Regions from separate parts of the Arthrobacter sp. 24S4-2 genome, predicted to be linked through region 1. Evidence: riboswitches for the same ligand, from Rfam matches in the RefSeq annotation. Region 1 holds a riboswitch; each other region holds the start of a gene.
The links. Region 1 has a riboswitch for cyclic di-AMP ahead of FCN77_RS15375 (NlpC/P60 family protein). Riboswitches for the same ligand answer to the same signal wherever they lie in the genome.
Positions count from the first base shown of each region.

Region 1 (5,150 bases):
CCTTCCCTCCTGCTGCAGCCGCGCAATGTCCGGCCCCGTGATCCCGGCGGCCGCGAGCCGGTCAGACAGGAGGGTGCGGCCGTCCGGCTCGACAAGCCGGTAGCCGTAGGTCTCGATCCGGTGCCGAAGGGGCCTTACCGCCAGGCCCGGTGCGATCAGCCCGGCAGAGCCGTGCGGGTGAAGCCGCAGGTCAAGGCCGGGGGAGGCGACGGAGACGAGAGCCCGGACCACCTCCCCGCCGGAAGCCGGAAAGTGCAGGTGCACCGGATGCGGCACCCCATCCAGCGCCATGCGCGACAGCACGCCGGGAAGACCGAAGCAGTGGTCGCCGTGGACATGCGTCAGGCAGATCCGCGTGATCCGGCTGGCGGCGGCGCGGGCGTGGATCATCTGCCGCTGCGTGCCCTCGCCGGGATCGAAGAGCAGGCCTTCACCGTCCCAAAGTAGCAGGTAGCCGTTGTGGTTCCGCTTCCTCGTCGGCACCTGTGAGGCGGTACCGAGGACAACCAATTCACGCATGCCCCAATCATCCCGCGGGATGGCCGTGGTCGCAGGTTGTTCCTCCGGGCAGGATCTCATGTCCCTGGATACACGTCACCGTGCGGATTCCTTCAGGGGCCGGTTTGTCCGCGGCGGCTTCTCGCTATCCGGTTAGGGCGCCCGCACCTGCGCTCGCCGGCAACGCACCTGCAGGTCGACCTTGCCCCGTTGGGACAGAATAGTCGGGTGACCGATGCCTGTGACTTCGTGGATGCCTCGCTGCAGCGCGAGGGATCGTGGCTGCGGGCGGAAGAGGCCCAGGCGCGGCTGGGCACCGGGCTCGAGTACTACGGCGCTTCTGTGGGGGCGGTGCGCGGGACCGTCCGGGACATGCTGCGCCGTCACCGGGACCTCGCCCATGATGACATCACTGCCCTCAGCACTGAGCTCTGGGCCGTGCCCGTCTTTGAGCGCCGCCTGGCTGCGGTGGTGCTGCTGCAGTCCCGCGTTGCCCTGCTCAGCAACTCCGACCTGACCCGGATCGAGGGCTTTGTGCGGGAGTCGGGGCTGGCTGAGCTGGTGCACCCGCTTGCCGTCGACGTCGTTGCCCCGCTGATCGCCGCCCTCGAAGGGCAGCCCCGGTTACGGGCGGAAGCTGTCCTGGACCGCTGGGCGCACGACCCCAACGCGTCGCTGCGGCGCGCTGCCTGGCTTTCGCGGCCGGACGGCCCGCGGCACCAGCGGCGCTAGCCGCCGGCCCGCCGTTCCACCACCGCGTACGCCTTGCCTTCCAGGAACGCCCAGTCGGTGACCACCATGAACCCGAGGGCACTGACGCGGTCATTGAGGACCAAATCGTCGAAGCCCCCGTCCCGCGGCTCGGCATCCCACGTTGCAACATGGAGCTCCCTGCCCTCAAGGATCAATAGTTCCGTATTGACGTCGAAATCCTCCTGCGGCTGATCGCTCAGCTGGCAAATGGCCACGCAGTAGTTCTTCATCTAGGGGTTCCGCTCCAGGGTGTTGTTACCGCGGAAAGGAGGTGTTGTAGCGGTACATGAAGGCCGCCATGGCGTCCCTGTTGACGGGCTGGACCGGGCGGAACGTCGTGGTGCCGTTGCTTTCGACCCAGCCGGTGGAGATGTTTGTTGACGCGAGCCAGTTGATCTCCTTGTAGAACTGGGTTTGTGGTGCCACATCCGTGAAGGGTGATGACCCCGGGGCGGTGTAAGCGGGGCTTCCGGCATAGCGGTACATGAACGCTGCCATTGCGTCCCTGTTCACGGGCTGCAGGGGCCGGTACGATCTGACGCCGTTCCCTTCGTCCCAGCCGGTGGAAATGCCCTGGGCGGCCAGCCAGGTGATTTCCTTGTAGAACTGCGTCTGCGGCGTCACATCGCGGAACGGGGAGACGGCCGGCGCTGTGAACGCGGGGCTCCCGGCGAGCCGGTACATAAAGGCCGCCATGGCATCACGGTTGACGGCCAGGACCGGACGGTAGGTGCGCGTACCGTTCGCCTCAAGCCATCCGGTGGAAATGCCCTGTGCCGAAAGCCAGCTGATCTCCGTGAAGAACTGTGCGTTGGCGGGAACATCGCCAAACGGGCTCGACGGCGACGGAGAGGGTGACGGCGACGGTGAGGGTGACGGCGACGGTGAGGGAGCCGGGGACTGGCCCAATGCCTGCGCCACTGTCCGGACCGACGTCGTCCCGTTTGCGGTCCGTGCGGCCAGCCAGGTGACGAACGAGTCGAAGAGAACGGGGGTGATGGACAGTGTCGGATCCGTGCCCACATTGATTTCATGGAAAGTCAGCTGCACCCATCCGCCGGTGGTCTCTGCATCCGTCACACGGGCCTGAAGATCCGCCAGTGTCCACGTGCTGTCCACCTGGTCCGGAGCCTTGGTGACCATCGGATTTGCCGGCGGCAGCGACTCCGCAACGGGGCATGCGGCGCAGCTGGCCGGCGAGCGCAGGTCGCCCAGTCCACGGGCACTGGCGAAGCCGCAGTCCCGGACGGCAGACTGGGCAGTCGCATTCTCTGCAGCGAACGGGTACGCAAAGTTGCTGACCTGGTAGCCCCAGCCTTCCAGCGTCGTCTTGCCGTTACAGACCTCGGCGCGCGCGGCGGCGGCGGTGAGCGTAGTCAGGTCCGGATGAGTGACGGTGTGACCGCCGATCTCGTTGCCGTCTGCGGCCAGCGTCTTCAGATTCGCCTGGGTAAGGAACCCCGACGCGTCTATGAAGGAGGTTGTGATGAAAAAAGTCCCCACCAGTCCGCGGGCTTTCAGCACCTGCGCGGCGGCGAACTGGCTGCCGATGCCGTCGTCGAAGGTGAGGCTCACGATCGTGGGCCCGGCAGCTTTCGATGGGACGGCGGCGACAGCAATGGCGCTGGCCGCGAGCAGAAGCACGCCCACCACGGCAGCCCAGCGCCGGCCGTGTTTGCGGTCAGGTGCAGGCTCCGGGGGGTCCGCCAAATGCCGTCCTTGGCTGCGGGCAGGGTGGGTGGACCAGCGCATGATTCCTCCAAGCGTGTAAGTCCCCCCGCAAGAACATGCACGTAGACTACGCCCCGCGGTGCCAATGCAAAACACTCCATTTGACAGGCGGAGAATCCAAGTACCAAACGCCTCACTACCTGCATTTCGGCCTGCGCCCGTCCGCTGGCGTTACCTGAATGTGACATCGCGTAGTCGCGCACGTACGGTGGAACGGTGCCTGTTATCTCCGATACGGGCGCTTCCGGGAGGACTGCCTAACCCTGCCGCCGACCGGGATCCGATCACAACCAGCCGGCAGGGACGGGGAAACCACTTTGATCCGTGCTTCGCGCGGGTCCACGGGGTGAAGCCGCACGATTTCCGCGCACGCGGGAGCCGCTGCGGCCGGGTGCCTCCCATCCGAATCCGACAGCTAACCTCGCAGGCATCGGGAGAGGTTCTTTATGTCTTCACGCAAATCGCCCGCCAACCATCAGTTGTCAGCCCCGGCGGGGCGCCCAGGATCCACTTTCGGTCGGGGAGCCACCCCCGGGTCAGGCCGGCGCAGGGTGGGCCGCCAGGCTGCGGTGATTGCCGCGGCGTCGGGTCTTGTCCTTTCCAGCGGGATGGCTGCGCAGGCCGCCGAAGCCCCCGCGGAACGCGATTCGGCTCCGGCTTCAGCACTTGATGCCAAGGCCCAGGTGGGTGCGCCGCTCAGTGCGGATTCCCACGTCCGGATCAGCTTCGAGCGGCCGGAAGTCACCTCCACTCCGGCACCCGTCGAGGAGTCCGCACCGGCACAAGCAACCGCGCCCGCCAACCCGGCAGTCTCCGTGCAGGCGGCTGCACCCGCGCCAGCTGCTCCGGCAGTCTCCGTCCAGGTGCAGGGGGCTGTGCCCGCCCCCGCGCCGGCTCCCGCTGCCGGCGGCGTCAATGCCGCCATGGTCTCGGCGGCGTATGCGCAGCTGGGCATCACGCAGGACTGCACCGCCATGGTGGAAAAGGCCCTGGGCGCAGCAGGAATTCCGGTGGGCGATCTGGGGCCGTCGCAGTTCTTGAACTACGGCAAGGTCGTCGGCGAACCTCAGCCGGGCGACCTGGTGGTGCAGTCCGGCCATGTGGGGATCTACATCGGTGACGGCCAGGTCATCAGCGGCGGCATGAACGGCTCCAACGCCACGGTGACGCACCCCCTGTCCTGGCTGACGGCCACAGGCGGCGTCACCTTCGTCCGCGCCGGAGCGTAGGCGTCCGCGCGGGAAACTTAGTGTCCTGGCCCCGTCCTGACCGACGGGCGGGAACCCGCGGCTGAAGGCCGGTGATCAGCTGCCTTGGGGGCGGCCGGTCACCGGCCTTTCGCGTTTCACCGGCCGGCGCCTCCGAAAGTTTTGTCGGCCTGCCGATCCCTGTCTATTCACCAATCCAACCTCATTGTTCGTTAGGCCTAACATGCGGCTTGGGCTTGCTACCGTGGATGTCATGCCGGTCTCCGATTTGTCCTCCGCTGCCCAGGACTACCTGAAGCTGATCTGGTCGGCCACGGAGTGGTCCGCCACCCCTATGACCGTCGGGGTGATGGCCGAGCGGCTGGGAGTCCGGCCGTCCACCGTTTCGGACGGAATCAAGAAGCTGGCGCGGCAGGGACTGGTAACGCACGCCCCGTACGGGAGCATCGAGCTGACTGAGGCGGGCCGTGAGCATGCCGTGGCCATGGTCCGCCGGCACAGGCTCCTGGAAACGTTTCTGGTGGAAGGTCTGGGCTATGGCTGGGATGAGGTCCACGATGAGGCTGAGATTCTGGAACACGCTGTTTCAGACAAGCTGATGGAGCGCCTGGACCAAAAGTTGGGGCACCCCACGCGGGATCCCCACGGTGACCCGATCCCTTCGCCTGACGGCAGGCCGCACCTGCCCGAAGGCACGCAGCTCTCCGCGGTTGCTGCCGGGGGCACTTTGGCCATCACCCGTATTTCCGATGCGGATCCGCAGATGCTGCGCTACTTCACTGAACTGGGCCTCGTGCCCGATACAAGGCTCACGGTCAGGGTGCACCGGCCCTATGCGGACGTGACCACCGTACGGCTGCTCGGACCGGCCCGCGACGTCGACCTGGGGCCATCCGCCTCGGATGCCATCTGGGTGGTGGCGGTCTAGCCCAAGGCCAGCACCGAATGTCAGGGTGGCGA
Region 1 is NZ_CP040018.1:3,318,272-3,323,421, reverse strand. Features, by position in the region: gene FCN77_RS15395 (ribonuclease Z) at 1-519, opposite strand, end outside; gene FCN77_RS15390 (DNA alkylation repair protein) at 727-1,230, shown strand; gene FCN77_RS15385 (hypothetical protein) at 1,227-1,481, opposite strand; gene FCN77_RS27750 (polysaccharide deacetylase family protein) at 1,507-2,961, opposite strand; cyclic di-AMP (ydaO/yuaA leader) riboswitch at 3,228-3,426, shown strand; gene FCN77_RS15375 (NlpC/P60 family protein) at 3,429-4,211, shown strand; gene FCN77_RS15370 (metal-dependent transcriptional regulator) at 4,444-5,118, shown strand; gene FCN77_RS15365 (hypothetical protein) at 5,139-5,150, opposite strand, start outside.

Region 2 (5,150 bases), 2.4 Mb from region 1:
TGTCCAGCTGACTGCCTACTTCCGCAGTTCGCCCACTACGTAGTCGATGCAGGCCAGTAGGGCCGAGACGTCGTCCGGTTCGATCGCCACGAAGGTGGCGATGCGCAGCTGGTTGCGTCCCAGCTTGCGGTACGGCTCCGTGTCCACAATCCCGTTGGCGCGGAGGACCTTGGCGATGGCGGCGGCATCAATCGAGTCATCGAAGTCAATGGTGGCGATCACGTTGGAACGGTCTTCGGCCTTGGCCACGAACGGCGTGGCGTAATCGGAGGCCTCTGCCCAGGAGTAGATGCGTCCTGCGGAATCGGCCGTGCGGGCCGCTGCAAAGTCGAGGCCGCCGTTGGCGTTCAGCCACTGCACCTGGGCGTCCAGGGTCACCAAGGTAGCCAGCGCCGGGGTGTTGTACGTCTGGTTCAACCGGGAGTTGTCGATGGCAGTCTGCAGGTCCAGGAAGTCCGGGATCCACCGGCCGCTTTCCTTGATCCGGGCAGCACGCTCCAGGGCGGCAGGGGAGAACAGGCCCAGCCAGAGGCCGCCGTCGGACGCGAAGTTCTTCTGCGGCGCAAAGTAGTAAACGTCTGCTTCTGAGACATCCACATCCAGGCCGCCGGCGGCGGACGTGGCATCCACCAGGACCAGCGATCCGTCATCAGCCCCGGCAACACGCTTGACCGGGGCGGCCACGCCGGTGGAGGTTTCGTTCTGCGGCCAGGCGTAGACGTCCACGCCCGCTTCCGCCTGGGCGGCGGGCCGGGTGCCGGGCTCGGACTTGATGATGGAGGACGCGTCCAGGAACGGTGCCTTGTTGGTCGCGGACGCGAACTTGGAGCCGAACTCGCCGAAGGAGAGGTGCTGCGCCTTCTTCTCCACCAGGCCAAAGCTGGCCACATCCCAGAACGCCGTGGAGCCGCCCACACCAAGGATGACTTCGTAGCCCTCCGGGGCGCGGAAGAACTCGCTGAGGCCGTTGCGGACGGATCCCACCAGGTTCTTGACCGGGGCCTGGCGGTGGGAAGTGCCGAGCAGCGTGGCCGACGCTGCGGACAGGGCTTCGATCTGCTCGGGGCGGACCTTCGAGGGCCCGGCGCCGAACCGTCCGTCCTTGGGCAGGAGGTTGGCGGGGATAGTGATGCTGGTGTCGCTCACAATGGCTCCAATTTTTCGGCGTGGACGTCGGAGGCCCGGCAGTTCACGGGGTGCCTGCAGGGAATCCCCTATATTCTGCCTGACGCGCCCGCGGGGGAGGGAACGGCCGCCGTCATAGTCCAGTCATTGAGACACCTGGCGGCAGCTCAGGACAGCCGCCGGAGATTATCCGGAGTAATTCAAAATAGGCTAAGCTGGTTCGACCTACAGCGGGCCGCGATGGCGGCCGGACTGATGCCGGAGGCTGTTCCCGGTCTGTTTCGGGGATTCGGCTCCACTTCGCGTGGAGCAGTGGGGAACGCCTCCGCGCGGTACGGTGGGACTGACGCAAGGACTGTGCTCGAGGAGCTGAGCTGGATGACGGATCTGATCGACACCACGGAGATGTATCTTCGGACAATCTTGGAGCTTGAGGAAGAGAACATCGTGGCTCTCCGCGCCCGGATAGCCGAACGGCTGCGCCACTCCGGGCCCACCGTTTCGCAGACCATCGGCCGGATGGAACGTGACGGCCTGGTGGTTGTTTCCGGCGACCGGCACCTTGAGCTCACTGAAACGGGCCGGAAACGGGCCACCGAGGTTATGCGCAAGCACCGGCTCGCCGAGCGCCTGTTGGCTGACGTCATTGGCCTCGACTGGGCCTATGTCCACGATGAAGCGTGCCGCTGGGAGCACGTGATGAGCGAGCGCGTGGAACGGCGCATTTTCGAACTGCTGGACCACCCCACGGTATCCCCGTACGGCAACCCCATTCCGGGACTCGCCGCGCTTGGCGGCCAGCCGGCTCCCCTGCTCACGGACGGGGTAGTGAACCTCCTGGACGCCATGGCCGGATACGGAGCCGATTCGCGCGTCACGGTCAGCCGCCTGGCCGAACCGATCCAGGTTGAACCGGAGCTTCTGGTCCAGCTCGATGAAGGCGGGATCAGGCCCGGCGCCTCGCTCGCACTGGAACGGGTCGGGGAGTACATCTCGGTCCGCGTGCCCGAGATCGAAGGCGCCCTGGAGCTGCCGCCGGAAGTTGCGGCCCACGTATTTGTTACGGTCCGCTAACCGGCACCTTATAGGACCACCTATAAGTCACTGAGACGCAGATAACGGAATTATTACCGCGCTGATTAATCACCTATAGTTGAGAACTAGCGCCGATACTAAAGCGTTACCTGATCCGAAGCCGAGCTCTGCCAGCGGATCAGCGTACGAAACACCTCCTGGCAGGGGCGGGGAACCACAACCGGCCGTTGAAAGACGGCCTTGGGGTGAAGTCCGTCAGCGGCAAGGCATCTCCGACGAAGGATTCCCAAGGGATACCCCTGTGCCGGATGCCTTGCAATGGCGGACCGGGTCTTTGAACTCTCTGACCCGAATCCGACAGCTAACTCCGCAGGCTCTTCAGAGAGGATATTTCTTGACCACGCAGACCGTCAGGGGCCGCCGCAGGGCGTCAGGTCCCGCTTCGGAGTACCCAGTGGCCGAAGCCGTCATGACGGTCAGGCCCCGCGACGCACACCGTGATGCGCGCCGGCGCAAGAGCCTCTTCAACCAGGTCACGGACTTCGCGTCCGCGAGTGGCGTTGGTCAGAAGGCCGGCATTGCCTTGGCCGCCACCGGGCTGGTCCTCACTGTGACCGTCCCGTCCACCGGGCCCATGATGAGCACGGCCGACACCGGTAAGAACGCCGCTGCCGCCTCTTTCGCGGCTCAGCCTGAGGTTTCCGCTGCTGCCGGCGCCAAAATCGACTTCAACCGGACGTCCGTTGCCACCAAAGGCGATCCCGACGGCAAACTCAAGCAGCTGCTCAGTGCGCAGTCCGTTGGCACCATTACCCGGGCAGCATCGGCCGGCAGCCTCGGGGCTCCGCTGGAGCACCTGGTAACGGCCTCGCCCTTCGGGTTCCGGGTCAGCCCGATCACCGGCGGTGCCGGTGAATTCCACCGCGGCCAGGACTATGCGGCCCAGTGCGGGACAAGCGTCATGGCTGCCGCCAGCGGCACTGTAACCTTCTCCGGCTGGCACGCCTACGGCGGCGGCAACCGTGTGGTGATTGACCACGGCAACGGCCTGGAAACCACGTACAACCACCTCTCGTCGTCAAGCGTCCAGGTCGGCCAGAAGGTCAGCCGCGGCGACGTCATAGCCCTCAGTGGGACGACGGGCGCCTCCACCGGCTGCCACCTTCACTTTGAGGTGATGGTCAACGGCGACGTCGTTGATCCCCTCGGCTGGCTCTGATCCAAACCGATGGAACACTCTCGCATTCCTGTGACATGCCGTGACCTGAATGTGACATTCGCGCTGAATTCCTGTACCGTCTAAAGCACGCCAACTTTTCCGAAGTTGGCGCTCTTGAGTGGATTGCCTAACTCTGCCACCGCTCAAGGTCCGTTCGCATGACATCGTCTGGCAGAGGCGGGGGAACCAATTTTGGTCTTCGCAAGAAGACCTTGGGGTTAAGTCGCAAAGCTTCCCAGGAAGCCGAGCGGCCGGGTGACTCCCATCCGAATCCGACAGCTCACCTCGTAGGCATTGGGAGAGGCTACCTTCGTGTCTACACGCCACAACTCTGCGCGCCACCGCGCGCAAACGGTTCGAACGAACCCGTTGAACTCCGTGTCCAGGGCCGTTACTGCTAACGCCGGGACCGTAGGTCGCCAGGCGGCTGTGATTGCAGCTGCGTCCGGACTGATCCTCAGTGTTGGGCTGCCGGCAAATGCCGCGGACACCAACCTGGGTGTCTCCGCTTCCACGGAGTCCGGTTCACAGTCAGCCCAGCTGGCCGTTACTGCGGAACCGACAGCGACTGTTTCCTTCGAGCGTCCGGCAGTGACCACGAAGGCTGCGCCCAAGGTTGAACTGCGGGCACAGTCCACCGGTTCAGATGCCAGCCAGACCGCCACTGAAGCTGACGGGGAATCCAAGGCCGGCAAGCTTGCCGACGCGGTTTCTTCCGCTGCAGCCTCAGGTCTCGCTGCCATCGCCTACACCGGCATCGGCAGCCCCTACGTCTGGGGCGGCACCACTCCCAGCGGCTGGGACTGCTCCGGCTTCACGCAGTGGGTTTACGCCCAGGCCGGCATCAGCATCCCCCGCACCAATGCATGGACCGCCATGAAGCCCACCGCCACCCCGGCGCCGGGCGATCTGGTCATGCAAAACGGCGGCGCCCACGTTGGCATCTACGTCGGCAACGGCATGATGATCAGCGCGCTGAACCCGTCGCAGGGCACCCTCCTGCACGCTGTGTCCGCCACGGGCACGTCCGCGTTCTACACGCTTCGCTAAAACACGCCCTTACCGCTCAACAGCGCGTGTTTTCAGTGCTGCACGCGCACTTCGCTAAATCACCCGTTCGGGCCGTTCCGGCTTACCCCCAAGATGCCGGAGCGTCCAAAAACCGCGGCCTGCCACGCAGTCTGAGGAAAACGAAAGAGAGAAATAATGACTACACGTGCGATCGCACGGCACCGCGCCGAGGTTACAAAAACCAACTCGCTTGCTGTCATTGCCAAGGCTGTCGGCGACAACGCCGGTGGCATGGGTCGTCAGGCTGCGGTTATCGCTGCTGCTTCCGGCCTGGTCCTGACGAGCGGTATCGCAGCCAACGCTGCCGACACCAACGTTCAGCGCGAAGCTACGTCCGCCTCCACCTTGGAAGTCCAGTCTTCCGCTCCGGCCAACATCTCGGCCGCCTCCAGCATCGCCATCTCTTACGAGAAGCCGGCTGTTTCCACCTCCCCGGCCCCGGCCGTCGAGGCCCCGAAGCCGGTTGTCGAGGTTCAGGAAGCTGCCCCGGCAGCCGCTCCTGTTGCCGCGGTGTCCGCTACCGTAGACGCTCCGGCAGCGCCCGCTGCTGCCAGCGGAAACGGTGCCGCGATCGCCGCAGCCGCTTACGCCCAGCTGGGTGTTTCCCAGGACTGCACCGCCCTGGCCACGAACGCCCTTGCGGCAGTTGGCATCAACTACCACGGCTGGCCGGCAGGCTACCTCTCCCTGGGCCGCACCG
Region 2 is NZ_CP040018.1:935,524-940,673, forward strand. Features, by position in the region: gene serC (phosphoserine transaminase) at 16-1,146, opposite strand; gene FCN77_RS04435 (metal-dependent transcriptional regulator) at 1,504-2,199, shown strand; cyclic di-AMP (ydaO/yuaA leader) riboswitch at 2,309-2,551, shown strand; gene FCN77_RS04440 (M23 family metallopeptidase) at 2,555-3,379, shown strand; cyclic di-AMP (ydaO/yuaA leader) riboswitch at 3,494-3,687, shown strand; gene FCN77_RS04445 (C40 family peptidase) at 3,809-4,429, shown strand; gene FCN77_RS04450 (NlpC/P60 family protein) at 4,586-5,150, shown strand, end outside.
Region 2: linked by a shared signal. The riboswitch ahead of FCN77_RS04440 (M23 family metallopeptidase) and the one ahead of FCN77_RS15375 (NlpC/P60 family protein) in region 1 are both predicted to bind cyclic di-AMP.

Region 3 (5,150 bases), 2.5 Mb from region 1:
CACAGCCGGCCCACAGGATCCCCATAGCGCCGGCTAAACCGCAGATCGGAGAGTTGTACCATGGCCACTTCGCACTCCATGACTAACAACCTTCCCCAGCTCACCCACCCGGACGGCTCCCCCATCCGCGCCCTGGTGGTTGACGACGAACCAAGCCTCTCCGAGCTCATGAGCATGGGGCTGCGGATGGCAGGCTGGTCCGTTGCCGTCGCCGGGGACGGCCCGGCGGCCGTGAAACTCGCCAGGGACTTCCGCCCCGACGTCCTGGTGCTGGACGTGATGCTGCCAGGGTTCGACGGCGTAGAGCTGCTCAGCAGGATCCGCGCCTTCGCGCCGGAAGTACCGGCGCTCTTCCTGACGGCCAAGGATGCCGTCCAGGACCGTATTCTGGGCCTCGCGGCCGGCGGGGACGACTACGTGACCAAACCGTTCAGCATGGAGGAAGTGCTCCTGCGCCTGCACCGGCTGGTCCAGCGTTCCGGTGTGGCCGCCATGGACACCGCCGAGCTGGTGGTGGGCGACCTCGTCCTCAACGTGGACACCAGGGAGGTGACCCGTGCCGGCGAAGAACTGCAGCTGACAGCCACCCAGTTCGAGCTCCTCCGCTACCTGATGGAGAACCCCAAGCGCGTGGTCAGCAAGGCACAGATCCTGGACCGCGTGTGGGACTACGACTTCGGCGGCCAGGCAAACATCGTGGAGCTGTACATCTCCTACCTGCGCAAGAAGGTGGATGCCACGCACCCGCCCATGATCCACACAGTCCGCGGCGCGGGCTACGTCATCAAACCGGCGGATTGAGCGGTGCCCACACTTTCCGGCGAAATCCGCAAGGACGGCCGCCGCTGGCTGGATCCCTCAACCTGGCACCTGCGCACCCGGCTGGTGCTTGTGGCGATGGCCCTGCTCGTGGCCATCTGCGGCGCCATCGGCCTGTTCAGCTACGCGTCCATGGACTCCTTCCTGACCCGTCAGCTCGACGAGCGCCTGGGCCAAGCATCAAGGCTCTCGAGCGAGGCAGGGCGGCCACGGCTCGGCAATCCGAACGGCCCCGGGCCGGACCCGCTGGAGGGCAGGGGCCAAGGCATCGGAACCCTCATAGCCCGCATCAACAATGGCAACGTCAGCAGCGCCGGGTTCCTCGCCAACGACGCAACCCCGGCATCGCTGTCCCCGGAAGACGACCAGATCCTCCTGGACCTCCGCCATGACGGAAATCCGGTGGACCGCACCCTGTCCACCGGTTCCTACCGCCTGGTGGCCGTTGAGGCGCCCTACGGCGACGTGATCGTTACCGGGCTTCCCCTCGCCGCAAAACAGAACACCCTCAATTCACTGGTGTGGACCATGGTGGTTGTGTCGTTCGGCGGGCTGGTGCTCATCGGTCTGGCCGGCACCGTGCTCATCCGCCGCACCATGAAGCCGCTGGAGCAGCTCTCGGAAGTCGCCACGCAGGTTTCGAAACTGCCGCTCGACGCCGGTGAAGTGGCTCTCGCAGTGCGCGTACCGCCGTCGAACGCCCATCCCGGAACTGAAGTGGGCAGCGTGGGCCATGCACTCAACCTCATGCTGGACAACGTGTCCAAGGCGCTCGAGGCCCGGCAGCAGAGCGAGACCAAGGTCCGCCAGTTCGTGGCGGACGCCTCACATGAACTGCGCACGCCGCTCACCGCCATCCGCGGCTATACCGAACTCATGCGGATGACCGAGGACTTCACACCGGACGGCAAGAAATCGCTGGCGCGGGTGCAGAGCCAGTCCGAACGCATGACCACCCTGGTGGAGGATCTCCTGCTGCTGGCCCGGCTGGACGAAGGCCAGCCCCTCAAGCTCAGCGATGTGGACCTGACCCAGCTGGTGGTGGAAACCGTCAGCGATGAGAAAGTCATGGCGCCGGACCGCATCTGGCAGCTGGAACTGCCCGAGGAGCCGGTGGTTGTCCGCGGCGATTCCAAGCAGCTGCACCAGGTGCTGGCCAACCTCCTCTCCAACGCCCGCAAGCACACCGGTCCCGGGACCACTGTGGTCACGGGCGTCATGCGTTCCGCTGACGGCAGTGCCGTGGTGACCGTGACGGACAACGGCGGGGGGATCCCGCCCGAATTCGTGGGCAGGGTTTTTGCCCGTTTTGCCCGGGCGGACGCAGCACGCACCGGCCCGGAAGGCTCAGCATCCGGTACTGCCGCCGCGGGAGCGGCGGCCGCGGAAGGGACCAGCGGGCTGGGCCTGTCGATCGTGCAGTCGATCATGGAAGCCCACGGCGGCACTGTCGAGGTCACGTCCCGCCCTGGCCGCACCGAGTTCGCACTCCGGCTTCCCGGTGAACGGTCCGTGGCCTAAGCTCCTGACGCAGTTTTGACCCACGGTCCGGCCGGTGCCCAACAGCACCGGCCGGACCGTTCCTTGTTCGGCACTGATTCTGCGGTTCCGCTTCGCGACGTTCCTGTGCGCTGGACGCAAGTCAACGCGCCGCCGTTGTGATCTCCGTTATCCAAATGTGACTTAAGCTCCGACCTCCTGTACGGTTTTTGGAGTGCGGCCACCGTTCCGGCCGCATACCGGGATGGACGCCAAACTCTGCCGCTTCCCGGATTTCCTCCTGATCAGGCAGAGGCGGGGGACCCAGGTCTCCGGGCATTCTGCATCAGCCGCCCTTGGGGTGAAGCCGACACGTGAAGTTCCGTGCGGCCGGATGACCTCATCCGAACCCGACAGCTAACTCCGCCGGCATCGAGAGGCAATCATGACTAAATCCACGCCAGAAGTACGTCCAGCGCGCGCTTCACGGGAGTCCGCGGCGCCCGTTAAACGTTCGCGCCACCGCGCCGCATCAGCCAAAACAACGTCCCCGCTGTCCCGGATTGCCGCAGGCCTGCAAGGCTCCGGCAAGCGGGCGGCGGTGGTGGCCACCGCGTGCGCCGTGCTCATCGGTGTCGGCGCCGCCGGCCAGGCTTCCGAGCCTGTTTCCTCCGTGACCGCCGCAGCGTCGGCCGGAAGTACCGCTGCCACCTCCGACGTCGAGTCCAAGCTCGCGTTCGAAAAGGTGCTGGTCTCCGCCATGCCCGCCCCGTCCTCCGTCACAGTGGCGCCGCAGTCAGCCGACAAGCCGGCCGCTGAAAAGGCACATGAAGCACCGGCACCGGCACCTGCTGCGGCTCCTGCTCCTGCGCCGGCCGCGGAACCTGCCCCGGCCCCTGCCCCGCCGGTTGCGGTTGACGATCCCGCCGGCGCACAGGAGTACGCGGCCTCCCAGCTTGGCGGCTACGGCTGGGCCGCGGACCAGATGCAGTGCCTCAACGCGCTGTGGACCAAGGAATCCGACTGGAAGACAACGGCCACGAACGCCAGCAGCGGCGCGTACGGCATCGTCCAGTCGCTGCCGGCCGAAAAAATGGCGAGCGCGGGCGGGGACTACCTGACCAACTTCCGCACCCAGATCAACTGGGGCCTGAACTACGTCAAGGAGCGTTACGGCTCCCCCTGTGGCGCCCTGGACTTCCACCTCGCCAACAACTGGTACTAAGCGGGGCGCATTCCCGCTCTGTTGGCAACCGAGGGCCTCGAATCCACGTGATTCGGGGCCATTCGGCGTTTCCGGCAGGGTTCCGGCAGGGCGCTGGCCGGGCGTTGGCCGGGTAACCCAAGTTCCACAGCCCCTGCACAGCTTGGGCCTAAATCCCTCATATGAGCCGGCGTCACTCTTGAATCATGACGCTCACAGACCAAGCCACAGGAACCCTGCAGCAACCGCCAGCAGTGGCCGAAGCTCACGCCGCAACAGGCATCCCGCCGGCGTTGTTTGCGGCGGGAAGTACCCGCCGGTCCCCCATCGATACGAGGATGGCAGCCCGGGCCGGGACGGCCGCCCCCGTTCTGGACGTGACCATCCCGGTGTACAACGAGGAACGGGACCTGGAGCAGTGCCTGCGGCGTCTGCACGCCTGCCTCAGCAACACATTTCCGCACACGTTCCGGATCACCGTGGCCGACAACGCCAGCACAGACTCCACGCTTCAGGCCGCCGAGCGGGTGGCCCGGGAGCTGCGCGAGGTGACAGTGATCCACCTGGCGGAGAAAGGCCGGGGCAACGCCCTGCGCAGGGTATGGCTGGCGTCCCCGTCACCCGTGCTGGCCTACATGGACGTGGACCTGTCCACCGACCTCGCCGCATTGGGCCCCCTGCTCGCACCGCTGATCTCCGGGCATTCGGACCTGGCGATCGGAACACGGCTGACGCGCAGTTCCCGGGTGATCCGCGGACCCAAGCGGGAGTTCATTTCCCGCGGCTACAACTTCCTGCTGCATTCACTCATGGGCGCCCATTTCAGCGACGCGCAATGTGGTTTCAAGGCCATCCGCGCGGACGTTGCCCAACAGATCCTTCCGCACACCCTGGACAACGCCTGGTTCTTTGACACCGAGCTGCTGGTGCTGGCAGAGAAATGCGGACTCCGCGTCCATGAGGTCCCGGTGGACTGGACCGACGACCCCAATTCCAGTGTGGACATCGTGCAGACCGCCCTCGCTGACCTGCGCGGCATGGCCCGCCTCAGTAAGGACCTGGTTTCCGGGCGCATTCCCGTGCCCGAGCTCCGGGCAGCCCTGGCCCGGGGGCCGGTGCCCGCGGCCTCCCGCAGCCAGGAAAGAAGCCGGAGCGCCAGCCTGTTCGGCCAGCTGGTCCGGTTCGGCGCGATCGGCGCGGTTTCCACGGTGGCCTACGCGTTCATCTTCCTGCTGTGCCGGAGTGTGATGGATCCGCAGCTGGCCAACTTCGTGGCACTCCTGGTCACGGCTGTGGCCAACACGGCCGCCAACCGCCGCTTCACGTTCGGCATCCAGGGCGGCGCCGGCGTTGCCCGCCACCACTTCGAAGGCCTGATTGTGTTCGGCATCGGGCTGGCACTGACCTCAGGGGCGCTGGCGCTGGTGCACGGCAGTTCAGCGACCGCACCGGAGCGGTGGCTGGAGATCGCCACGGTGACAGCGGCGAACCTGGCCGCCACCGCCCTGAAGTTCCTGCTGTTCCGCCTTTGGGTCTTCCGGCACGGCCGTACGGCCGCGCCGCCTGCGGCGTCGCCGTCCGAGGCCCCGCAATCCGGGGCCTCGCCCACCGGGGACTCGCCCACCGGGGACTCGCCCACCGGGGCCGA
Region 3 is NZ_CP040018.1:789,329-794,478, reverse strand. Features, by position in the region: gene FCN77_RS03815 (response regulator transcription factor) at 61-801, shown strand; gene FCN77_RS03810 (HAMP domain-containing sensor histidine kinase) at 805-2,340, shown strand; cyclic di-AMP (ydaO/yuaA leader) riboswitch at 2,569-2,744, shown strand; gene FCN77_RS03805 (hypothetical protein) at 2,744-3,523, shown strand; gene FCN77_RS03800 (bifunctional glycosyltransferase family 2/GtrA family protein) at 3,709-5,150, shown strand, end outside.
Region 3: linked by a shared signal. The riboswitch ahead of FCN77_RS03805 (hypothetical protein) and the one ahead of FCN77_RS15375 (NlpC/P60 family protein) in region 1 are both predicted to bind cyclic di-AMP.